DNA from 3 places in the Streptomyces sp. NPDC058665 genome. Region 2 is predicted to be linked to each of the others. Evidence: riboswitches for the same ligand, from Rfam matches in the RefSeq annotation. Region 2 holds a riboswitch; each other region holds the start of a gene.

Region 1 (3,267 bases), on a different contig from region 2:
GCCCCTCGCCCGAGGGGCCGACCAGCTCACGTACGAGGGTGTACTGCGCGTGGTTGGTGTCCTGGTACTCGTCCACCAGGACATGGCGGAAGCGGCGGCGGTAGTGCTCGGCGACGTCCGGGAACGCCTGGAGCAGATGGACCGTCGTCATGATGATGTCGTCGAAGTCCAGGGCGTTGGCCTCGCGCAGCCGCCCCTGGTACATCCGGTACGCCTCGGCCAGCGTCTTCTCGAAGGGGTCACTCGCCTGACCGGCGAAGGTCTCCTCGTCGATCAGCTCGTTCTTCAGGTTCGAGATCTTGGCGCTGAAGGACTTCGGGGGGTGCCGCTTGGGGTCGAGGTCCAGATCGCGGCAGACCAGAGCCATGAGCCGCTTGGAGTCGGCCGCGTCGTAGATCGAGAACGACGACGTGAAGCCGAGCCGCTTCGACTCGCGGCGCAGGATCCGCACGCAGGCACTGTGGAACGTCATCACCCACATGGCGGCGGCGCGCGGGCCGACGAGCTGCTCGACACGCTCCTTCATCTCGCCGGCGGCCTTGTTGGTGAACGTGATCGCCAGTATTTCGCCCGGATGCACCCGGCGGGTCCCCAGCAGATGCGCGATCCGGTGGGTCAGCACACGGGTCTTGCCCGAGCCGGCGCCGGCCACGATGAGCAGCGGCGATCCGGTGTGCACGACGGCGGCGCGCTGCTCCTCGTTCAGCCCTTCGAGCAGCGCCGCCGGGTCCACGACGGTGCGCGGGGCGCCGTCGCGGTGGTGCGGATCCCGGGGCGGGGGCACGTCGAACTTCCCTCCGAAGAGATCGTCGGGCACCTGTTCCGGAGCGGTGTCCTCGGGTGGCGGCGGGGGCTCCTCGGCCGAGGGCTGGAGGTCCGCCAGGAAGCTGTCGTCAAAGAGGCTGCTCATCGCTTCCTGAGTCTAGGGTGCCGCACTGACAGCGGACTGCCACATGACTTGGCGGGGGCGCCGGGATGGCCTCAGGGGGGTCTCCGAGGGTGTTTATGCGAAAGGTCACGAAAATGTATCGGGCATATCGGCCATCAACCTTCACAGCGGCACCACGCATTGGCTAGCGTGCACGCCGAGGTGGTCCGTACTCCATCGGTGATCGGCGCCGAGCGGACGGCCTCCGCCGAATCCGGGCTTCCCGCAAGGGAGTTCGGAACCGGGGACCCACCACGTTCCACCGGGGTGAATCGGGCCGCTCACCAGGCCCGTAGGGCAGCCTTCCGTTCCGCCCGAACCCGACAGCTAACCCGGTAGGCGGTCCACGGAAGGAGATGCCGGCCTTGGCATCGCATCGTAAGACGCGCGCTCGCACCGGAATACGGGCGAACACCCCCGCCGTCGGTTTCACGACGGCCGCCCTCGCCTCGGTGACGCTGCTCTCGACGCAGAGCGCCACCGCCGCGCCGGCCGAGCCCAAGCCCTCGATCGAAGAAGTGCAGAAGAAGGTCGACGACCTGTACCGGCAGGCCGGTACGGCGACGCAGCAGTACAACAAGGCGAAGGAAGCGACCGACACCCAGCGCAAGTCGGTCGACCGGGTCCTGGACGACGTCGCCAAGAGCGCCGACAAGGTGAACGAGGCGCGGCGCGCCCTCGGTACGTATGCCGCGGCGCAGTACCGCGCGGGCGCCGTCGGTCCGACGGCCGCCCTGATGTTCGCCGACAGCCCCGAGTCGTACTTCGAGCAGACCCAGCTGATGGACCGGCTGACCGAGCGCCAGCAGGGGGCGGTCGAGGACTTCCAGAAGGAGCAGCGGTCCGCGGCCAAGCAGCGCGCCAAGGCGACGAAGAGCCTGGAGACGCTGACGGAGTCGCAGGCCTCCCTCAAGGAGGGCAAGCAGAAGGTCCAGAACAAGCTCGCGGCGGCGCGGTCGCTGCTCTCCGAGCTGACGGCCGAGGAGAAGGCGCGGCTCGCCGCCCTGGAGCGGGAGAAGGAGCAGGAGGCGCGCCGCAAGGCCGAGGCGAAGGCCAAGGAGGAGGCCGCGGAGCGCAAGCGCCAGGAGGAGGCGCGGCAGGAGGAGGCGCCCGCGACCGGCGGCGACACGGGCACGGGCACCGGTACGGGGACCGGCACCGGCTCCGGCACCACGGACGGTACGTACGCGGCCAAGGCCGAGAAGGTCCTCGCCTTCGCCCGCGCCCAGATCGGCAAGCCGTACGTGTGGGGCGCCACCGGCCCCAGCTCGTACGACTGCTCGGGGCTGACGGCCGCCGCCTGGAAGGAGGCGGGCGTGCAGCTGCCGCGTACGACCTGGGACCAGGTGAATGTCGGCAAGCGCGTCGCCACGGCGGACCTGCTCCCCGGCGACCTGGTGTTCTTCTACGACGACATCAGCCACGTCGGCATCTACAAGGGCGACGGCAAGATGATCCACGCGCCGAAACCGGGCGCGAACGTCCGCGAGGAGTCGATCTACTACATGCCGATCTACGGCAGCGTGCGCCCGGCCTGACCGGCTTGACCTTGACGCTGGGTCAACCCTCCATCCTCCCTTCAGGAGCCTCCTCACAGCCGACCGGAAGGCTCCGCGAAGGAGGCAGATGACCATGGTGACCCAATCGATCGCCGGTCCGGCGATTCGCGTGCGGGGTCTGGAGAAGTCGTTCGGGAAGCTCGAAGTGCTGCGCGGCGTGGACTTCGACGTGGCGCGGGGCGACATCTTCGCCCTGCTCGGCTCCAACGGGGCGGGCAAGACCACGACCGTGAGGATCCTCGCCACGCTCCTGAAGGCCGACGCGGGGACAGCCGGCGTCCATGGCTTCGACGTCGCCGTGCAATCGGCGGATGTGCGGGCGTCCATCAGCCTTACCGGGCAGTTCGCGGCCGTCGACGAGATCCTCAGCGGTCGGGAGAACCTCGTACTCGTCGCCAGGCTGCGCCACCTCAAGGACCCGGGCGCCATCGCGGACGACTTGCTGAGGCGCTTCTCGCTGACCGACGCCGGCACGCGGCAGGTGTCCACGTATTCAGGCGGGATGCGCCGTCGGCTGGACATCGCGATGAGCCTCATCGGGAATCCGCCGGTGATCTTCCTGGACGAGCCGACGGCCGGGCTCGACCCCGAGGCGCGTATCGAGGTGTGGCACGCCGTCAAGGAGCTCGCCGAGTACGGCACGACCGTCCTGCTCACCACGCAGTACCTGGACGAGGCCGAACAGCTCGCCGACCGGATCGCGATCCTTCACCAGGGTCGGATCATCGTGAACGGCACCCTCGCCGAGCTGAAGCAGCTCTTCCCGCCCGCCACGGTCGA
Region 2 (3,267 bases):
TGCCGAGTGCGCTCTGGTCGAGCGCCAGGCCCGTACTGGCTCTGACCAGCGGGTCGTGGCGCAGCCGGTGTGCGAGGACCATGCCCTGGTCCACGAGCAGCTGTAGTTTGCTGCTCTGCTCGGGGAACGGTCCGATCGCCAGTTGGGCGTCGAGGACCCCGAGCGCGAGGTCTTCCTTCGAGGTGAAGTGGAAGTACAGGGCGCCCTTGGTCACCCCCGCCCGCGTGAGGATCTCGCCGACGGTGGCCGAGTTGTAGCCGCGCTCGTCGAAGACGGCCGCCGCCGCTTCGAGGATCGACCGGCGGGTCCGGATTGCACGGTCTTGCTGCGCCATCGGGCTCCCTCCTGCCTTGCATAGATTCGTAGTCGGGCTGTGACGACAGGTATTGAAAAACAAACCGCGTAGTACGTATCTTACCGAAGCAGTCCAGGCGGATCGGAAGACGGTCCTCGTAGCCAAGGAGTGGGCGCACCGGTCCGAGGCGGCCGATGTCCTCCCCACGGGATGAACACGGCTCGCCGGCAACCGATTCTCCATCCTCTCCGTTTCCGTGGAATCCGAATTCTGGCGGGACCTGACCATTCCCTGACACGGGGGCCTCGTGAAAGCAACTCCCGGAGTGTAGGCGCTTGTTCGGCACGTTCCGAAGGTTCCGCACCTTGCGCGCTCGGTGCTCTGCTGCCCAGCTCCTGGGCGGTCGACCAGCCCGCGTACAAGGGCGGAGCGGGGCCGGGAAACCACCCCACCCCGCCCTATTGGAAAGCGCACATTTGTCCATTTTGCGGTGCGGTCGTTATGGGTATTTCAAGCCTAACTTGTCCCTTTTTGGGTGGTGTTGGGTGCGAGTGGTTGCACCGAAAGCTCGTGATGTGTGTCACAGGTTTGAAGGACCGCGCTTCTCGCCGCCCCGCCCCACCTCCCGTGCCGCAAAAGAAAGTTGAGGCCCGAATCGCCTCGCCCGAATTCGAATTGACCGGCGCCGGATCCGTGAATGGCATGGCCCTGTGAATTCAGGACTTGTTTCGCCCGGACCTTCTCGCTTACGTTCTCGTCATTCCGGGCGGAACGCCGAATCCTGCCGCTGTCCGGAAACCGCACCCAACAACTCATGGACGGCAGGAGCGGGGGACCCAGGTAAGTCGCCGATCCGTTGCACCGGACCGGCTCGGGGTGAAGTCGCGCACTATCGCGGCCGGGCATCTCCCGCTCGAACCCGACAGCTCACCTCGCAGGCGACGGAGAGGATTTCGTCATGCCCGCAGAGGGTAAGCACCGCCGTTCCCGCACCAGCCCGCTCGCCCGCCGCCTCATCGCGGTCGGCACGGGCGGCGCAGCACTCGCCCTTCCCCTGGTGACCGCTACCACGGCGGGCGCGGCCCCCGCCCCGCAGCACGTCAAGACGGCCCCGGCCGCTTCGACCGCCGTCCAGAAGGTGACCCACACCGTCATCAAGGGCGAGTCGCTGGCCAAGATCGCCAAGGCCCGCTCCGTGAGCGGTGGCTGGCAGGCGATCTACAAGACCAACCGCGCCGCCGTCGGCGACAACCCCTCGCTCATCCACCCCGGCCTGAAGCTGAAGCTCGCCGGGAAGGCCAAGTCCGAGGGGGCCGCGCCGACCGGGACCGCGTCGGAGAGCGAGGCCACCGAGGCCGTCGAGACCGCCGCCAAGACCTACACCAACAACCTCGACGGCTGGATCCGGGAGGCGCTGGACGTCATGGCGCAGAACGGCATACCCGGCTCGTACGACGGCATCCACCGCAACATCATGCGCGAGTCCGGTGGTAACCCCCGCGCCATCAACAACTGGGACTCCAACGCCGCGGCCGGCACCCCGTCGAAGGGCCTGCTCCAGGTCATCGCCCCGACGTTCGAGGCGTACCACGTGCCCGGCACGTCGACCGACAGCTACGACCCGGTCGCCAACATCACCGCGGCCTGCAACTACGCGGCCGACCGCTACGGCTCCATCGACAACGTCAACGGTCCCTACTAGACCCTGCGGCGTCCGTCACCTCACCGACCGCCGGCCGGACCGCACCAGCGGCCCGGCCGGCGGCCTTCACGCGCTCACACCCGCGCCCCGTTGTCCGCCGGGCGTCCGCGACGCGGCACCGTCCGTGAACGGCCCGCGCCACGCCGCCCCCGCGGCGCCCCCGGACCCCCCTTGCGGGACGTCTCCATCGCCAGCGCGACCGGCACGGCGGTGAACACGGACGAGTACGTGCCCACGCAGATACCGATGAGCAGGGCCAGCGCGAAGTCCCTGAGCGAGTCCCCGCCGAGTACCGCCAGCGCCGTGAGGATGAACAGCGCGCCCATGCCGGTGTTCACGGTTCTGGGCACCATCTGTAGTACAGCGGTTCGCGCGGTCGGCACCAGGGAAGCGCGGGGCGCCCTCGCCCACAGCTCACGGACCCGGTCGAAGACCACCACGGAGTCGTTCACCGAGTAACCGATGACGGTGAGCAGCGCGGCGAGGAAGATCCCGTCGACGGGACGGCCCAGCCACGCGAAGACCCCGATCAGGATCACCACGTCGTGCACCAGCGCGGCCACCGACGCCACCGCGAACGACCATCTGAACCGCACGGCCAGATACAGGAGTTGGACCCCGACGGCGATCCCCAGCGCGATCAGCGCGTGGCGCCTCAGCTCATCGCCGAGGCTGGGGCCGATCAGGTCGTCCCGTACCTTCGTCGTCGGTCCGCCCTCCTCGCTCAGGGCGCCGCGGATGGCCGCCTCGGCCCGCTCGCTCGTGTCCCCGGTGCGCACCGAGAGCTCCTGCCGGCCCGCCGTGGTGACCTCGGCATCGGCGAAGCCCGCGTCGGCCAGGGCCGTGCGAGCCGTGTCGACATCGACGGGCCGGGTCGTCGCGTACTCCATGAGCCGCCCGCCGGTGAACTCCACGCCGAGGTTCACCCCGCGCAGGGCGACACCCAGCACCGCGACGGCCATCACCGCGGCCGAGACGACCAGCCACCGCCGCGACCTGCGGAACAGATCAGGGGCGCGGCGGGTCAGATACGTACGTACGCGGCCCGGCAGGCCGATTCCGTTGACGCCGGGGAAATCGGCGACGAAGCGGGAGCGTGCCGCCACATCGGTCAGTGCCCGCGCGATGACGAGGGCGGAGAACATCGACACGAGCACGCCGATCCCCAGGGTGACGCCGAACCCCTTCACAGGACCCGATCCGAGGGCGAAGAGAAGGCCGGCGGCGAGCAGAGTCGTCACGTTCGAGTCGACAACCGCGGTGCGGGCGT
Region 3 (3,267 bases), on a different contig from region 2:
AGTTCCACCCGCAGCCGACCGCGGGAGAGGCCAGGCCCTGGGCGTTCCCCGCCCCCGAGCGCGGCGCGCTGCCCAACGGCCTGACGGTGCTGCGCTGTCACCGCCCCGGCCAGCAGGTCGTGGCCGTCGAGATCTCCCTCGCCGCCCCGCTGGAGGCCGAGCCCGACGGCCTGGACGGCGTGGCCACGATCATGGCCCGCGCCCTGTCCGAGGGCACCGACAAGCACACCGCCGAGGAGTTCGCCGCCGAGCTGGAGCGCTGCGGCGCCACGCTGGACGCGCACGCCGACCACCCCGGTGTACGGGTCTCGCTGGAGGTCCCGGTCTCCCGGCTGCCCAAGGCGCTCGGCCTGCTCGCCGACGCCCTGCGCGCGCCGCTGTTCTCCGAGAGCGAGGTCGGCCGGCTCGTCACGAACAGGCTGGACGAGATCCCGCACGAGCAGGCCAACCCGGCCCGCCGCGCGGCGAAGCAGCTCTCCAGAGAGCTGTTCCCGGAGACCTCGCGCATGTCGCGCCCGCGCCAGGGCACCGAGGAGACCGTCGGACGCATCGACGCCAAGGGCGTCCGGGCCTTCTACGAGGCGCATGTCCGCCCCGCCACCGCCACCGCGGTGATCGTCGGCGACCTCACCGGTGTCGACCTCGACGCCCTGCTCGCCGAGACCCTCGGCGACTGGACGGGCGACACCTCCGAGCCGCGCCCCGTGCCGCCGGTGACGGCCGACGACACCGGCCGTGTCGTGATCGTGGACCGGCCCGGAGCCGTACAGACCCAGCTCCTGATCGGCCGCGTCGGCCCCGACCGGCACGACCGCGTCTGGCCGGCCCAGGTGCTCGGCACGTACTGCCTGGGCGGCACGCTCACCTCCCGGCTCGACCGGGTGCTGCGGGAGGAGAAGGGCTACACGTACGGCGTGCGGGCCTTCGCGCAGGTGCTGCGCTCCGACCCGGAGGGCACGGGCGCCTCCATGCTCGCCATCAGCGGGTCTGTGGACACCGAGTCGACCGGGCCCGCGCTGGACGACCTGTGGAAGGTCCTGCGTACGCTCGCGGCCGAAGGCCTGACGGACGCCGAGCGTGAGACGGCCGTACAGAATCTGGTCGGGGTCGCGCCGCTGAAGTACGAGACGGCCGCGTCCGTCGCGGACACGCTCGCCGACCAGGTCGAACAGCACCTGCCGGACGACTTCCAGGCGCGGCTGTACGCGCGCCTGGCCGAGACCGGCACGGTCGAGGCGACGGCCGCCGTCGTCAGCGCCTTCCCGGGCGACCGGCTCGTCACGGTGCTCGTCGGGGACGCCTCGGTGATCCGGGAGCCGGTCGAGGCGCTGGACATCGGCGAGGTGAAGGTCGTCACCGGCTGACGGCACGATCCCGTACGGGAATCAGGACAAAGGGAACCCCGGTGACGAACTTGTCGCCGGGGTTCCCTTATTTGTCCGTATTTATGGGTGGGTTGCCCGAATGCCCTGTGGCGTGCGCTACAAAACGGGCTGTCCGTTTGGTGATTGAAAGATGAACGCCTAGCGTCGGTCCGGCTGTTCGTCAGAGCCCGCCGCGTCCGCGGCACCGGACAGCCATCGCCGAGTCCCCGTCAGGCGCGAGCCTGGGGAGCCGGGGACCCAACCTGTCCCTGGGGTGAATCGGGCGCCCTTCGCCATGCGCGGAGGACCCCCGTAGGAGACCTTCCTGCTCCGAACCCGTCAGCCAGGCCCTGCCCGGTAGGCGAGAAGGAAGGAAAGGACCAGCCACCTCAATGGCGTTCACCCGTGCCACCGGGAAGCACCGTGCCCGGAACCGAATGACGCGCAGAGGTGCGAACTTCGCCGGAGCCGCGTCCCTCACCGCGGCCGGTGTCATCGGCACCCTCGCATCCCCGGCGCTCGCCGCCGACGCGGAGGCGACCCTCGCCCAGGAGGCCGTCCCCGAGGCCCCGCCCCGTGCCATCGTCATCGACGACTCGCTCGCCGCGAAGATCGACGCCCAGGCCGACGCGCAGCGGGCGGCAGCCGAAGAGGCCGCGGAAGCGAAGGCGGAGGCCAAGGCCGCCGCGCGCGCCAAGGCCGAGGCGAAGCGCAAGGCGGAGGCCCGCGCCAAGGAACTCCGCGCCGCCAAGGAGCGCGCGGCACGGGCCGCCGAGCGCGAGCGCCTCAACTCCTACCGGCTCCCGGTCGCCGGCTCCTCGCTCACCACCGGCTACAGGACCGGCGGCGCGCTCTGGTCCTCCGGCAGCCACTCCGGCGTCGACTTCCGTGCCGCGTCCGGCACTTCGGTCGTGGCCGTCGGCGCGGGCACCGTCGTCGAGGCCGGCTGGGGCGGCGCGTACGGGAACAACATCGTCATCCGTATGAACGACGGCACGTACACCCAGTACGGACACCTCTCGTCCATAGGCGTCTCCATCGGCCAGAGCGTCGCCCCGGGGCAGCAGATCGCCCTCTCCGGCTCGACCGGCAACTCCAGCGGCCCGCACCTGCACTTCGAGGCGCGGACGACCGCGGAGTACGGCTCCGACATCGACCCGGTCGCGTATCTGCGCTCCCACGGCGTGAACGTCTAGTCACCACGCGACGAAGGCCCCGGCATCCTGCCGGGGCCTTCGCCATACGTGCCAGGAACGTGCGCTCGCGCTTCAGACGGTCTCGGGCAGCTCGTCCAGACCCTCGGCGACCAGCTTCGCCAGCCGGTCCAGCGCGATCTCCGCACCGTCCGCGTCGGAGAACAGGACGATCTCGTCGCCGCCCTGCGCGCCCAGCCCCAGCACGGCGAGCATCGACACCGCGTTGACCGGGCTGCCGTCGGCCTTGGCGATGGTAAGCGGAACGCCGGAAGCCGTGGCGGCCCGGACGAAGATGGAGGCGGGACGGGCGTGCAGGCCCTCGGCCCAGCCGACATTGACGCGGCGCTCAGCCATGGTGTTGCCCTTCAAGTCACAGTTGTTGTCTAGACCAGTGTCTCATGTGCCCCGGAACGGCCCGGTGCGGCACCCCCAGCCTGCCCCGGCCGGGTAACCGCCGCTACCCATGTGCGCGCCGTAGGCTCGTGTCATGACGCCGCCGTCGCAGCACGCGTACCCCGCTCACTGGGAAGCAGACGTGGTGCTGCGCGACGGGGGCACGGCCCGCGTCCGCCCCATCACCACCCACGACGCCGAGCGGCTGGTCAACTTCTACGAGCAGGTGTCCGACGAGTCGAAGTACTACCGCTTCTTCGCGCCCTACCCCCGGCTCTCCGACAAGGACGTCTACCGGTTCACCCACCACGACT

What was found. Region 2 has a riboswitch for cyclic di-AMP ahead of ACFWV8_RS24460 (transglycosylase SLT domain-containing protein). Riboswitches for the same ligand answer to the same signal wherever they lie in the genome.
Region 1: it holds a riboswitch for cyclic di-AMP, as region 2 does, so the genes downstream of both, ACFWV8_RS27115 (NlpC/P60 family protein) here and ACFWV8_RS24460 (transglycosylase SLT domain-containing protein) in region 2, are expected to answer to the same signal.
Region 3: it holds a riboswitch for cyclic di-AMP, as region 2 does, so the genes downstream of both, ACFWV8_RS22660 (M23 family metallopeptidase) here and ACFWV8_RS24460 (transglycosylase SLT domain-containing protein) in region 2, are expected to answer to the same signal.

Annotation. Positions count from the first base shown of each region.
Region 1 is NZ_JBHXRX010000048.1:18,992-22,258, forward strand. It holds gene ACFWV8_RS27110 (ATP-dependent DNA helicase) at 1-910, opposite strand, end outside; cyclic di-AMP (ydaO/yuaA leader) riboswitch at 1,125-1,286, shown strand; gene ACFWV8_RS27115 (NlpC/P60 family protein) at 1,285-2,466, shown strand; gene ACFWV8_RS27120 (ABC transporter ATP-binding protein) at 2,561-3,267, shown strand, end outside.
Region 2 is NZ_JBHXRX010000039.1:29,336-32,602, forward strand. It holds gene ACFWV8_RS24455 (ScbR family autoregulator-binding transcription factor) at 1-334, opposite strand, end outside; cyclic di-AMP (ydaO/yuaA leader) riboswitch at 1,058-1,249, shown strand; gene ACFWV8_RS24460 (transglycosylase SLT domain-containing protein) at 1,254-1,997, shown strand; gene secD (protein translocase subunit SecD) at 2,072-3,267, opposite strand, start outside.
Region 3 is NZ_JBHXRX010000034.1:65,189-68,455, forward strand. It holds gene ACFWV8_RS22655 (M16 family metallopeptidase) at 1-1,364, shown strand, start outside; cyclic di-AMP (ydaO/yuaA leader) riboswitch at 1,572-1,742, shown strand; gene ACFWV8_RS22660 (M23 family metallopeptidase) at 1,757-2,560, shown strand; gene ACFWV8_RS22665 (HPr family phosphocarrier protein) at 2,633-2,914, opposite strand; gene ACFWV8_RS22670 (GNAT family N-acetyltransferase) at 3,048-3,267, shown strand, end outside.